Regions from separate parts of the Flavobacterium sp. GNP001 genome, predicted to be linked through region 3. Evidence: riboswitches for the same ligand, from Rfam matches in the RefSeq annotation. Region 3 holds a riboswitch; each other region holds the start of a gene.
What was found. Region 3 has a riboswitch for S-adenosylmethionine ahead of ACXX8U_RS01135 (homocysteine S-methyltransferase family protein). Riboswitches for the same ligand answer to the same signal wherever they lie in the genome.
Positions count from the first base shown of each region.

Region 1: it holds a riboswitch for S-adenosylmethionine, as region 3 does, so the genes downstream of both, ACXX8U_RS15115 (homocysteine S-methyltransferase family protein) here and ACXX8U_RS01135 (homocysteine S-methyltransferase family protein) in region 3, are expected to answer to the same signal.
Region 2: it holds a riboswitch for S-adenosylmethionine, as region 3 does, so the genes downstream of both, ACXX8U_RS06280 (Na+/H+ antiporter NhaC family protein) here and ACXX8U_RS01135 (homocysteine S-methyltransferase family protein) in region 3, are expected to answer to the same signal.

Region 1 is NZ_JBTGUX010000014.1:11,424-15,675, reverse strand. Features, by position in the region: partial or broken gene cobA (uroporphyrinogen-III C-methyltransferase) at 1-148, shown strand, start outside; gene ACXX8U_RS15125 (precorrin-2 dehydrogenase/sirohydrochlorin ferrochelatase family protein) at 151-741, shown strand; partial or broken gene ACXX8U_RS15120 (NAD(P)/FAD-dependent oxidoreductase) at 852-1,905, shown strand; SAM riboswitch class I at 1,998-2,117, shown strand; partial or broken gene ACXX8U_RS15115 (homocysteine S-methyltransferase family protein) at 2,389-3,391, shown strand; gene ACXX8U_RS15110 (dihydropteroate synthase) at 3,475-4,014, shown strand; partial or broken gene ACXX8U_RS15105 (vitamin B12 dependent-methionine synthase activation domain-containing protein) at 3,984-4,252, shown strand, end outside.
Region 2 is NZ_JBTGUX010000001.1:1,475,302-1,479,553, reverse strand. Features, by position in the region: gene sucD (succinate--CoA ligase subunit alpha) at 1-561, shown strand, start outside; gene ACXX8U_RS06285 (hypothetical protein) at 776-1,198, shown strand; SAM-I-IV-variant riboswitch at 1,313-1,409, shown strand; gene ACXX8U_RS06280 (Na+/H+ antiporter NhaC family protein) at 1,464-2,786, shown strand; gene fabG (3-oxoacyl-[acyl-carrier-protein] reductase) at 2,970-3,716, shown strand; gene ACXX8U_RS06270 (hypothetical protein) at 3,816-4,252, shown strand, end outside.
Region 3 is NZ_JBTGUX010000001.1:292,536-296,787, reverse strand. Features, by position in the region: gene metH (methionine synthase) at 1-1,040, opposite strand, end outside; gene ACXX8U_RS01135 (homocysteine S-methyltransferase family protein) at 1,481-2,482, opposite strand; SAM riboswitch class I at 2,777-2,888, opposite strand; gene ACXX8U_RS01130 (NAD(P)/FAD-dependent oxidoreductase) at 3,059-4,111, opposite strand.

The DNA.
Region 1 (4,252 bases), on a different contig from region 3:
TGGAGTTGGAACGATTGACACAATCCAAGAAGTGGTAATAGAAAACAAATTAAGTTCACCAGCCATTATTGTGATTGGAGAAGTAGTCAAAGAAAGCAATAAATTGAAAGGGTTTTACGAAGAATTCATATCAAAAGAAATACAATAACATTGGAAAGGAACGAATTATATCCAATATTTTTAAAATTACACAACCTCAATGTACTTATTGTAGGTGGAGGAAATGTGGGTTTAGAAAAATTATCTTTCATGTTGAAATCGAGTCCGAATGCGAATGTTGAGGTAGTTGCCCCAAAGTTTTTACCAGAACTGGAAAGCTTGGCTGCAAAACATCCTTCGGTGCAATTAACCCATAAAAAGTTCAATCGCTGGATGCTTCGCAAACGCCACATGGTAATTGCCTGCACAGATGATTTAAAAGTAAATAAAAGAGTATACGATTTGTCCCGAAAAAGATTTCTGATTTGCAACATTGCTGATACACCGCCATTATGTGATTATTATTTGGGCGGAATTGTAACTAAAGGAAATGTTAAAATCGCTATTTCAACTAACGGAAAATCACCAACAACTGCCAAAAGATTACGGGAGTTTTTTGAAGAAATCATTCCGGACGATATCAATAAAATGGTCGAAAACCTGAATGAATATCGCAAAACGCTGAAAGGAAATTTCGAAGAAAAAGTTCAAAAGATGAATGAAATTACCGAGTCGTTGAAGAATAAAGAGCCAAGAGAATAGAATAAAGAGCAAAGAATTCGACTGATATTTATCATTTAAAATAGTAAAAATCAATCGTTAATTTGCAGTAAAATAGTTTAGCACAATTACATTATATAAAGAATAAAAAAATGGTTAAAACAGACATACTTATAATAGGAGCCGGACCAACAGGTTTATTTGCAGTTTTTGAAGCAGGATTGTTAAAACTGAAATGTCATATTTTAGATGCTTTGCCACAAGCAGGTGGACAATTATCTGAATTATACCCAAAAAAACCTATTTATGATATCCCGGGATTTCCGGAAGTATTGAGCAGGAGATTTAGTAGATAATCTAATGGAACAAATCAAGCGATTCGAACCAGGTTTTACACTCGGAGAACGTGCTGAAACAATTGAAAAACAAGAAGACGGAAGTTTTATTGTGACTTCAAATAAAGGGAAAAGATTTCATGCGCCAGTAATTGCTATTGCTGGAGGATTAGGAAGTTTTGAACCAAGAAAACCATTAATCGAAGACATTGAATTTTACGAAGACAAAGGAATTAAATACTTTATTAAAAACCCGGAAAAATTCAGAGACAAAAGAGTAGTGATTGCCGGAGGAGGAGATTCTGCTTTGGACTGGAGTATTTTCTTGTCGAATGTTGCTTCTGAGGTAACTTTGATTCACCGTAGAAACGAATTTAGAGGCGCTTTAGACTCTGTAGAAAAAGTACAGGAATTGAAGAACTCAGGAAAAATAAAAATGATTACACCGGCAGAAGTAGTTGGTTTAAACGGTGCCGAGCATTTAGAATCAATTGATATTGAAGAAAATGGAGCGCACAGAACTATTGCTACGGATTATTTTATTCCGCTTTTTGGATTAACACCAAAATTAGGTCCTATTGGAGACTGGGGATTAGACATTGAAAAAAATGCCATCAAAGTAAATAATGCTTTGGATTACCAAACGAACATTACAGGAATTTTTGCCATTGGTGACGTAAATACCTATCCAGGGAAACTAAAATTAATTCTTTGTGGATTCCACGAAGCCACATTAATGTGTCAGGCAGCCTACCAAATCATCAATCCAGGTAAGAAATATGTATTGAAATATACTACAGTTTCAGGTGTTGACGGATTTGACGGAACTCGTAAAGAAGCTCCAAAAGCCGTGGTGAAAGCCATAGTTTAACAACTTAGTACAAACTAGTTAAAAAATATAGCGCTAATACTTGCAAGTATTAGCGCTATGTCTTTACTTTGCACTGTTCATATATTTATTGAAAGTTATCACGAAAGGCGGAGGGAAAGACCCAATGAAACCTTAGCAACCCTTTATCTTTAAAGAAGGTGCTACATTCTACTTTATGCTGAACCAGTTTCAGTATCTAAGATAGATAACACACGAATACTCACTTAGTATTTCTCAAACCTTTTCTTGACAACATATCGATATTTAGCCTACTGAATTAATTTCAGTATCAGGAGCGAACAATTGGCGTTTTTTTGCCAATACCGTTCCCGCTTTCCGTTGCAATCTTTTACTTTTTTAACAAAAAAAGTAAAAGGATTTTCACTGTAATCGGGGCTAAAGAGCTTAAATAGTGAACTTTTGTAATTATTAATCAAAAGTGTGAATCCGATACTTATCGAGATTTACAAGAAATAAAAAGAAATGTCAAGTATTCAAGAAGCCATTAAAAAAAACATACTCATACTCGATGGAGCTATGGGAACCATGTTGCAACGCTACAATTTTTCTGAAGAAGATTTTCGAGGAGAACGTTTCAAAGATTTTCCGCATTCCTTAAAAGGGAATAACGATTTATTGTCACTAACGCAACCACAAGCTATCAAAGCAGTTCACGCAGCTTATTTTGAAGCAGGAGCTGATATTGTAGAAACCAATACGTTCTCAGGAACGACTATCGGAATGGCAGATTACCATCTTGAAGATTTGGTGTATGAACTCAACTACGAATCGGCACGAATTGCCCGTGAAGTAGCCGATGAATTCACAGCCAAAAATCCAGACAAACCTCGTTTTGTAGCCGGGTCAATAGGACCAACAAACAGAACGGCAAGCATGTCACCAGATGTAAATGATCCGGGATACAGAGCCGTAACTTTCGATGATTTGCGCATTGCTTACAAACAACAAGTTGAAGCTTTGATTGACGGAGGAAGTGATTTGTTGTTAGTAGAAACTATTTTCGACACGTTAAATGCTAAAGCAGCACTTTTTGCTATTGAAGAAGTAAAAGACGAACGCAATATTGATATTCCAATTCATGGTTTCAGGAACCATTACGGATGCTTCAGGAAGAACACTTTCAGGGCAAACCGTAGAAGCTTTTTTAGTTTCGGTTTCTCACATTCCATTGCTAAGTGTTGGTTTCAATTGTGCCTTGGGAGCTGATTTGTTGAAGCCTTATTTGCAAACTTTATCACAAAACACTTCGTTCAATGTGTCGGCGCATCCTAATGCAGGATTGCCAAATGCTTTTGGAGAGTACGATGAAACACCAGAGCAAATGCAAGCTTTCATCAAAGAATATTTAGACGATAATTTAGTCAATATCATAGGTGGTTGTTGCGGAACAACGCCAGAACATATCAAGTTGATTGCTGATATTGCGAAGGATTATAAACCAAGAGTATCAACAGCAACGATGTAAACGTAAAGATGCGCTTTACCGCGTCTGAATTATAGCCACGAATTCATTGTAATTATTGGGTTTGAGGCACAAAAAAATAAAAAATGGCACAAGCAGAAACTAGAAAAAACCTTGTATTATCGGGATTAGAGCCTTTAATCATTACGCCGGAAAGCGTTTTTGTGAATATTGGTGAACGAACGAATGTTACAGGTTCTAGAAAATTCCTTCGATTAATCAAGGAAGAAAAATACGAAGAAGCACTCAGTATTGCTAAAGAGCAAGTAGAAGGTGGCGCACAAATCATCGATATTAATATGGATGAAGGAATGCTGGATGGTGAATATGCCATGACAAAATTCCTGAATTTAATTGCTGCCGAACCAGATATTTCCAGAGTGCCAATCATGATTGACAGCTCGAAATGGGATATTATAGAAGCAGGATTAAAAGTAGTTCAAGGAAAGAGTGTCGTAAACTCTATTTCTTTAAAGGAAGGAGAAGAACAATTTATTCATCACGCTAAATTGATTAAGCGTTATGGAGCTGCGGCTATTATTATGGCTTTTGATGAGGTAGGTCAAGCTGACAATTACGAACGCCGAATAGAAATTTGCCAGCGTTTGCGTATGATATTTTGGTAAACAAAGTTGGTTTTCCTCCGCAAGACATCATTTTCGATTTAAATATATTCCCAGTGGCAACTGGAATGGAAGAACACCGCTTGAACGCATTGGATTTCTTTAGAGGAACCAAATGGGTTCGAGAAAATTTGCTAGATGCACACATTAGTGGTGGAGTAAGTAATGTTTCGTTTTCGTTTAGAGGAAATGATACCGTTCGGGAAGCGATGCACTCCGTTTTCTTGTACCACGCTATTCA
Region 2 (4,252 bases), 1.2 Mb from region 3:
ATGATTAAAGCTAATGCTTATGTAAAAGAAAGAAATGCAAGATTAATTGGTCCAAACTGTCCAGGTGTAATCACCCCAGGTGAAGCTAAAGTTGGTATCATGCCAGGTTTTGTATTCAAAAAAGGTACAGTTGGTATTGTTTCTAAATCAGGTACTTTAACTTATGAAGCAGCTGACCAAGTTGTAAAACAAGGATTAGGAATTACTACTGCAATTGGTATTGGTGGAGATCCAATTATTGGAACCACTACAAAAGAAGCAGTTGAATTGTTAATGAATGATCCTGAGACAGAATTAATCATTATGATTGGTGAAATTGGTGGTCAATTAGAAGCTGATGCTGCTAAATGGATAAAAGCTGACGGTAACCGCAAACCAGTTGTTGGATTCATTGCTGGAGAAACAGCTCCTGCAGGAAGAACAATGGGTCACGCTGGTGCAATTGTTGGAGGATCTGACGATACAGCTGCTGCTAAAAAACAAATCATGAGAGACAATGGAATTCACGTTGTTGATTCACCAGCTGAAATTGGTAAAAAAGTAAAAGAAATTTTAGGATAATCACCTGAAATTTAAATATTAAAAAGCCTCACATTTTGTGGGGCTTTTTTTGTTGTAAATTGAATTAAAGAAATATCTTTGCACTTTATTTAAAAAATCTTGCATCCAAGTTTTTATTTTAATAAAAAACAAAACATACGAATAGTTTTCAGTGAGCCTCACGATGTTGTGAGGTCTTTTTTTGTGAAAATCTATTCCATTAAAAATAACATATATGTACAAAGAATTAGAAAAATTCACGGTTACCAATCAATTTTTATTTAATGTTGATGATAGTTTAGAGCAAGTTTGTAATGCTTCTGAAGGATCTGGCGTGTTTTTAGTTTACGCAGTAGGTGACGAGAAAGAATTAATTATGGTTGGTTCTACGGGGACTGTTCAAAATAACGGCGCTTTGAAAATAAAAAATGGCGGTTTATTCGATAAAATTGTCGAAGGTCACCAATTTGCAAAAACAGGAAGAAAATATTCTTGGCCAGCTCAAATGAAAAAAGAAGCTATATCTGCTCTTGAAGTAGTTTGGTATGAGACTTTTAATAATGAAGTGAAATCAATTCCAACTGCTGTAGAAGGTCAAGTTTTACAATCATTTTTGGATGAAAACGGAAGGCTGCCTAGATGGAATGTTGCTTTCTAATAAATTTAGCATTTTAGATTAAGTACAAACGCTACCTTTTTCGGGTAGCGTTTTTTTATTATCAAATTTTAAAGCATTTGTTTGCAAATATTGTAATAGATTGTGTATTTTTGCACCCGTTATCACGAATCCTGCAAAGGGATAGCAACCTGCAACAACAAGCAAGGTGCTAAAACGATAAGCCAAATCCTTTGGAAAAAATGTTGTTTACATTCCCAATACCAGCTTTGTTTTTCGTCATAACACTTAATTTAAAATTATTTTTATGACAAATTTTACTAAGGAATCCGGAAATCCGTATGCTTTGATTCCGCTATTTATTTTTATTTTTACTTTTTTGGGTGCTGGTATTTTACTAGACGATTTTTATGCATTTCCTTCACCAGTTGCCGTATTGGTAGGTATTATTGCCGCATTTATATTATTTAAAACATCAACTGACGATAAAGTAGATACTTTAATTGCTGGTTGTGGTGATAGTAAAATAATGACGATGTGCTTGATTTATTTGTTCGCTGGTGCTTTTGCCGTGGTGAGTAAAGCAATGGGTGGTGTAGATGCCGTAGTAAATTTAGGGATTAGTACTATTGATGTGGCTTATTTTCCGTTAGGGATTTTCTTGATAGCCTCGTTTTTATCTACTGCTACAGGAACTTCAGTTGGGGCTATTGTTGCAATTGGACCAATTGCGATATCGCTCGCTGATAAAAGTGGTGCTTCAATGCCATTAATAGCAGGTGCTTTACTAGGAGGTTCTATGCTTGGGGATAATTTATCAATGATTTCAGATACGACAATAGCTGCTACTCAATCTCTTGGTTGTGATTTGAAAGATAAATTTAAGATCAACTTGTTTATAGCACTTCCGGCAGCCATTGTAACTATTTTAATTTTCTTTTATTTGGGTTTTAATTCAGATGTTGTTGCTGTCGATATTGCTAAAAATGATTACTCTTTGTGGGCTATTTTGCCGTATGTTTTGGTAATCGTTCTTGCCGTTGTGGGTGTTAATGTATTTTATACATTATTGCTAGGGACTATAATTGCAGGTTTGATTGGTTTTTATAACGATTCATTTACGGTAATGGAGTTTACTCAGAAAATTTATGAGGGATTTACGAGTATGACCGATATCTTTTTACTTTCGATGCTAACAGGAGGATTAGCTGCTATGGTTGATAAAGCTGGAGGTATTACTTGGGTTTTAAACCAGATTAAAAAAAGAATTAAAAGTAAAAAATCAGCACAAACAGGTATTGGAGTTTTAGTAGGTTTTGCCAATCTAGCTATTGCTAACAATACCGTTTCAATTGTGATTACTGGGCCTATTGCAAAAGAAATTAATGATGAGTACGGATTGAGCGCTAAAAAGTCAGCTACTATTTTAGATATTTTTTCATGCGTCATTCAAGGAATATTGCCTTATGGAGCTCAAATTTTGTTGATACTGAGTTATGCCAATGGCAAATTAGATTTTCTTGATATTTTGAGTAATGCATGGTATCATTTTTTTTTACTTGTATTTACATTGATTGCTATTTATGCTGCTTTTTGGGATAAACTAGCCTACCGTTTTTTGAAGGTATAATTGTAAAAATTATTGTTCATAATCAAGCCTAAATTTTTTTTAAAAAAGGAAATAGTATATATTTGGCAAGTCGTTTTTAGCCCTGATAGCAACGGAAATCCTTTTGGGTACGCGATAGCGGACCTAAAAGATTGCAGTGAATAGCAGGAATAGCTTCGAATAAAAAATAACTAATTTTTGATTATGAAATTACTAGAAGGAAAAGTTGCCATTATAACAGGCGCAAGTCGCGGAATTGGAAAAGGAATTGCAGAAGTTTTTGCAAAACATGGCGCTAATGTTGCGTTTACATACAGTTCATCAGTAGAGTCGGCAATGGCCTTGGAGAACGAATTAAATGCATTGGGCATCAAGGCAAAAGGATACCAATCAAACGCAGCGGATTTTAATGAAGCGCAAACGTTTGTGGATGCAGTTTTGGCTGATTTTGGTACGGTTGACGTATTGATTAACAACGCAGGAATTACAAAAGATAATTTGTTGATGCGTATGTCTGAAGAGGATTTTGACAATGTTATGGATGTGAACTTGAAATCGGTTTTTAATATGACAAAAGCCATTCAACGTACCTTTTTAAAGCAACGCGCAGGATCAATTATTAATATGAGTTCTGTGGTTGGTGTGAAAGGAAATGCGGGACAAACGAACTATGCGGCTTCAAAAGCGGGTGTAATTGGTTTTTCGAAATCAGTTGCTTTAGAATTAGGATCAAGAAATATTCGTTGTAACGTAATTGCGCCTGGATTTATTGAAACTGAAATGACTGCAAAGTTAAACGAAGATGTAGTAAAAGGTTGGAGAGATGGAATTCCGTTAAAAAGAGGTGGCTCTACTGAAGATGTTGCAAACGCTTGTCTTTTCTTTGCATCGGATATGAGTGCTTATGTAACTGGTCAGGTACTTAATGTATGTGGCGGAATGTTGACTTAAAACGTCATTAAAAGTTTTAAAATTCAAAGATTGACTGAATTTTAAACTTTAAAACATACTATAAGCTGTAAATTCTTCAAATCTTTTAAAAAAGAATAAATGACAACAAACACAATACTATTGATACTTTTATCTTTGATACTTGCTGGGGTGTTGTCGTATTTACAGTATATTTTTAAAGCCAAAAATCAAACTAAAACAGTTTGGTTTTTGGCTTTTTTGCGTTTTTTATCGCTTTTTGGTATTTTATTGCTTTTGATAAATCCGATCGTAACTCGTAAAACCTTAGAGTTATTTAAAACTCCTTTGGCAATTGTGGCCGATAATTCGAGCTCGATTTCTTTTTTAGAAGCTACCAAACAAGTCAAAGGAACAATGCAAGCTTTGCAAGATAACGCAGCATTACAAGAAAAGTTTGAAATACAATCTTTTCAATTTTCTAATACAATGGAGCCTTTTAGTAAGCTAGATTTTAAAGGAAGCCAAAGTAATATAGATGTGGTTGCTAAAAACTTGAAGAGTAATTTTAAAAACAA
Region 3 (4,252 bases):
TCTTCAACATCTTCTTCAATAAACGCATCCACTCCTTTTACTAATGAGTGTGTAATTCTTTCTTGAACGGTTCCAGAACGCCATTCTAAAACTGCCTTTTCATTTGTTTTGGATCCGTCGCCTTTAACATTCTCAGCAAAATCGAGCAAACGTTCTGTCGCATCGTCGCGTCTGTCCAGAATCACATCTTCAACATGCTCTAATAAATCTTTCGGAATCTCATCATAAATCGACAACATTTCAGGATTTACAATCCCCATCGTCATTCCGTTTTGAATGGCGTGGTACAAGAAAACCGAGTGCATCGCCTCACGAACCGTATCGTTTCCTCTGAACGAAAACGAAACGTTACTCACTCCACCACTGATGTGTGCATGCGGTAAATTTTCGCGAACCCACTTGGTTCCTCTAAAGAAATCCAACGCATTCAAGCGGTGCTCTTCCATACCTGTTGCTACTGGGAAAATATTCAAATCGAAAATGATATCTTGTGGCGGAAATCCAATTCCCACCAAAATATCATACGAACGCTGACAAATTTCAACACGCCTTTCGTAATTATCCGCTTGACCCACTTCGTCAAAAGCCATCACAATTACCGCCGCTCCGTAACGCTTTATCAATTTAGCATGGTGAATAAAAGCTGCTTCGCCTTCTTTCAACGAAATCGAATTCACAACACATTTCCCTTGTACGACTTTCAAACCGGCCTCAATGATTTCCCATTTTGAGCTATCAATCATAATCGGCACACGGGAAATATCCGGCTCAGCCGCAATCAAATTCAGAAATTTGGTCATCGCATATGCGCCATCAAGCATTCCCTCATCCATGTTAATATCAATGATTTGTGCACCGCCTTCTACTTGCTGGCGCGCAATATCAAGCGCCTCATCGTATTTTTCTTCCTTAATCAATCGAAGAAATTTTCTCGAACCCGTCACATTGGTTCGTTCCCCCACATTCACAAATACACTTTCCGGCGTAATAATTAAGGGCTCCAATCCTGATAATACTAGGTTTCTTCTTTTTTCTGCCATTTTAATTTAAGTTACTAAGACCCTAAGTAGCATAGGTTCTGAGTTGTTTTTATGATATCATTTGCTGCAAAGTTTTCAAAACCTTACCATTTTATTTCAATTCTTTTTTGGGCGTGTCCCTCCAAAAAAAGTCGGGTCGGGCTATTCGTTTCAAGTACTCAATCAATTCCGTTAGCACTCCATTGATATGCGGGCTTTCCACTACTATCCCTCAAGCGGGCATTGTGCTAACAACACATTTTTTTTTATTGATTCTTTCGTTTCTTTATTCTTCAATTTTGTCATTCTGAGGAACGAAGAATCTAAACAAGTTGCTCACATAATAAAGATTGCTTCGCCAGTTCGTTATCGCTTGGGTCTTCGTTCCTCAGAAAGACAAACTAACCACGAAATTGCATTTCTTTTGCTTGACATTGAAAAAAACAATACCCAACCAAAAACTACATCACCGCAGTCGAAACTCTCGGTTTATATTCCTTAGCGATATCGGCAATTAATTTGATGTGTGCTGGTGTTGTTCCGCAACAACCTCCTATTATATTTACTAAATTATCGTCTAAATATTCTTTGATAAAAGCTTGCATCTGTTCTGGTGTTTCATCGTATTCTCCAAAGGCATTAGGTAAACCTGCGTTAGGATGCGCCGACACATTGAACGATGTGTTTTGTGACAAAGTTTGCAAATAAGGTTTCAATAAATCAGCACCAAGTGCGCAATTGAATCCTACGCTCAACAACGGAATATGCGAAACAGAAATCAAGAAAGCCTCAACCGTTTGTCCCGAAAGTGTTCTTCCAGACGCATCGGTAATGGTTCCTGAAACCATAATTGGAATATCAAGATTACGTTCGTCTTTTACTTCTTCAATAGCAAAAAGCGCTGCTTTGGCATTTAGGGTATCAAAAATAGTTTCTACCAAAAGTAAATCGCAACCGCCATCCATAAGTGCTTCTACCTGTTGCTTGTACGCGATGCGCAAATCATCAAAAGTTACGGCTCTGTAACCGGGATCGTTTACATCTGGCGACATGCTTGCTGTTCTGTTCGTGGGTCCAATGGAACCCGCAACAAAACGAGGTTTGTCTGGATTTTTGGCGGTGTATTCATCGGCTACTTCGCGGGCTATTTTTGCCGACTCATAGTTCAATTCATACACATATTCTTCCAGATAGTAATCGGCCATACCGATGGTGGTTCCTGAGAAAGTATTGGTTTCAACAATATCAGCTCCAGCTTCAAAATAAGCGGCATGAACGTCTTTTATAGCTTGTGGCTGCGTGAGCGACAATAAATCGTTGTTTCCTTTTAGCGAATGCGGAAAATCCTTGAAACGCTCTCCTCTAAAATCTTCTTCGGAGAAATTGTAACGTTGCAACATGGTTCCCATAGCTCCATCAAGGATGAGGATGTTTTTTTTAATGGCTTCGTGAATGCTTGACATAACTTTTTATTGCTTGCAAAACACAATTTGAAATTGTGATTTTTACTTTTGATTAGTATTTCCAAAAGTTCCCCAATTTTTCTTTATAGCCCCGATTGCAGTGAAAATCCTTTTATTTTTTTCTTTAAAAAATAAAAGATTACTTCACTAAACTTTCATTTTAAACGGAGTTCAGTGAACTTCGTTTGTAACGGAAAGCGGGAACGATTATGACTGAAAAGCGCCATTAATCTGCTCTAAAAAATTCGATAAGTTGTCAAGAAAAGGTTTGAGAAATACTGTAGAAGTATTCTTGTGTTATCTATCTTTGATACTGGTTGTATAAAGTAGAATGTAGCACCTTCTTTAAAAATAAAGGGTTGCTAAGGTTTCATTGGGTCTTTCCCTCCGCCTTTCGTGATAACTTTCAATAAATATAGGAACAGTGCAAAGGAACGACATAGCGCTAACAATTGCAAGTATTTTTTTTAAAGATTCTTAGGTAGTTTGTTGCAAAACTTTTAAATGGAAAGTTCTGAATTACTAAGATTTTAACCAATCTTAGCAACTCAGAACCTTTGTAACTCTGCAACTTTTTTACACGATTGCTTTTACAACCGCTTTTGGAGCTTCTTTACGAGTTCCGTCAAAACCATCTACACCTGAAACGGTAGTGTATTTTAACACATAACGCTTTCCTGGATTAATGATTTGGTAAGCCGCTTGACACATTAAAGTGGCTTCGTGGAATCCGCATAAAATCAATTTTAATTTTCCTGGATAGGTATTTACGTCGCCAATAGCGAAAATTCCAGGAATATTGGTTTGGTAATCTAAAGCGTTGTTAACTTTGATTGCGTTCTTTTCGATTTCTAATCCCCAATCACCAATTGGACCTAACTTTGGCGTAAGACCAAAAAGCGGAATAAAGTAATCGGTTTCGATGGTGCGTTGTGCGCCATTTTCCTCGACTACAACTGCCTCAAGATGCTCAGCTCCTTTTAAACCTACTACTTCACCTGGCGTAATCATTTTAATTTTTCCGGCTGATTTAAGCTCTTGAACTTTTTCTACAGAGTCTAAAGCACCACGAAACTCGTTGCGACGGTGAATCAAAGTCACTTCTGAAGCTACATTTGACAAAAAGATACTCCAATCTAGAGCCGAATCACCACCTCCAGCGATAACTACGCGCTTGTCACGGAATTTCTCTGGGTTTTTGATAAAGTATTTAATTCCTTTGTCTTCGTAGAATTCGATGTCCTCAATCAATGGTTTTCTTGGTTCAAAACTACCTAATCCACCAGCAATAGCAATAACTGGTGCATGGAATTTCTTGCCTTTGTTTGAAGTCACAATAAAAGTTCCGTCTTCTTGTTTTTCGATGGTTTCAGCACGTTCACCTAAGGTAAAACCTGGTTCGAACTGCTTGATTTGCTCCATTAAGTTATCTACTAAATCACCAGCTAATACTTCTGGAAATCCAGGAATATCATAAATAGGTTTTTTAGGATATAACTCTGATAACTGCCCACCTGCTTGTGGCAAAGCATCTAATATATGGCATTTTAATTTTAATAATCCTGCTTCAAAAACTGCAAATAAACCTGTTGGCCCCGCGCCAATAATGAGTATGTCTGTTTTAATCATTTTGATTTAATTTAGTATCCTTTGTTGTGCCTCCAATTATACTTGTAGACTGTTATGGAAATTGTTAATTGTGTTTATCTATGTTATTGTATTGAACCTAGGCGCTCAATCCTTTTAATTTTAATTGAGTACAAATATCAC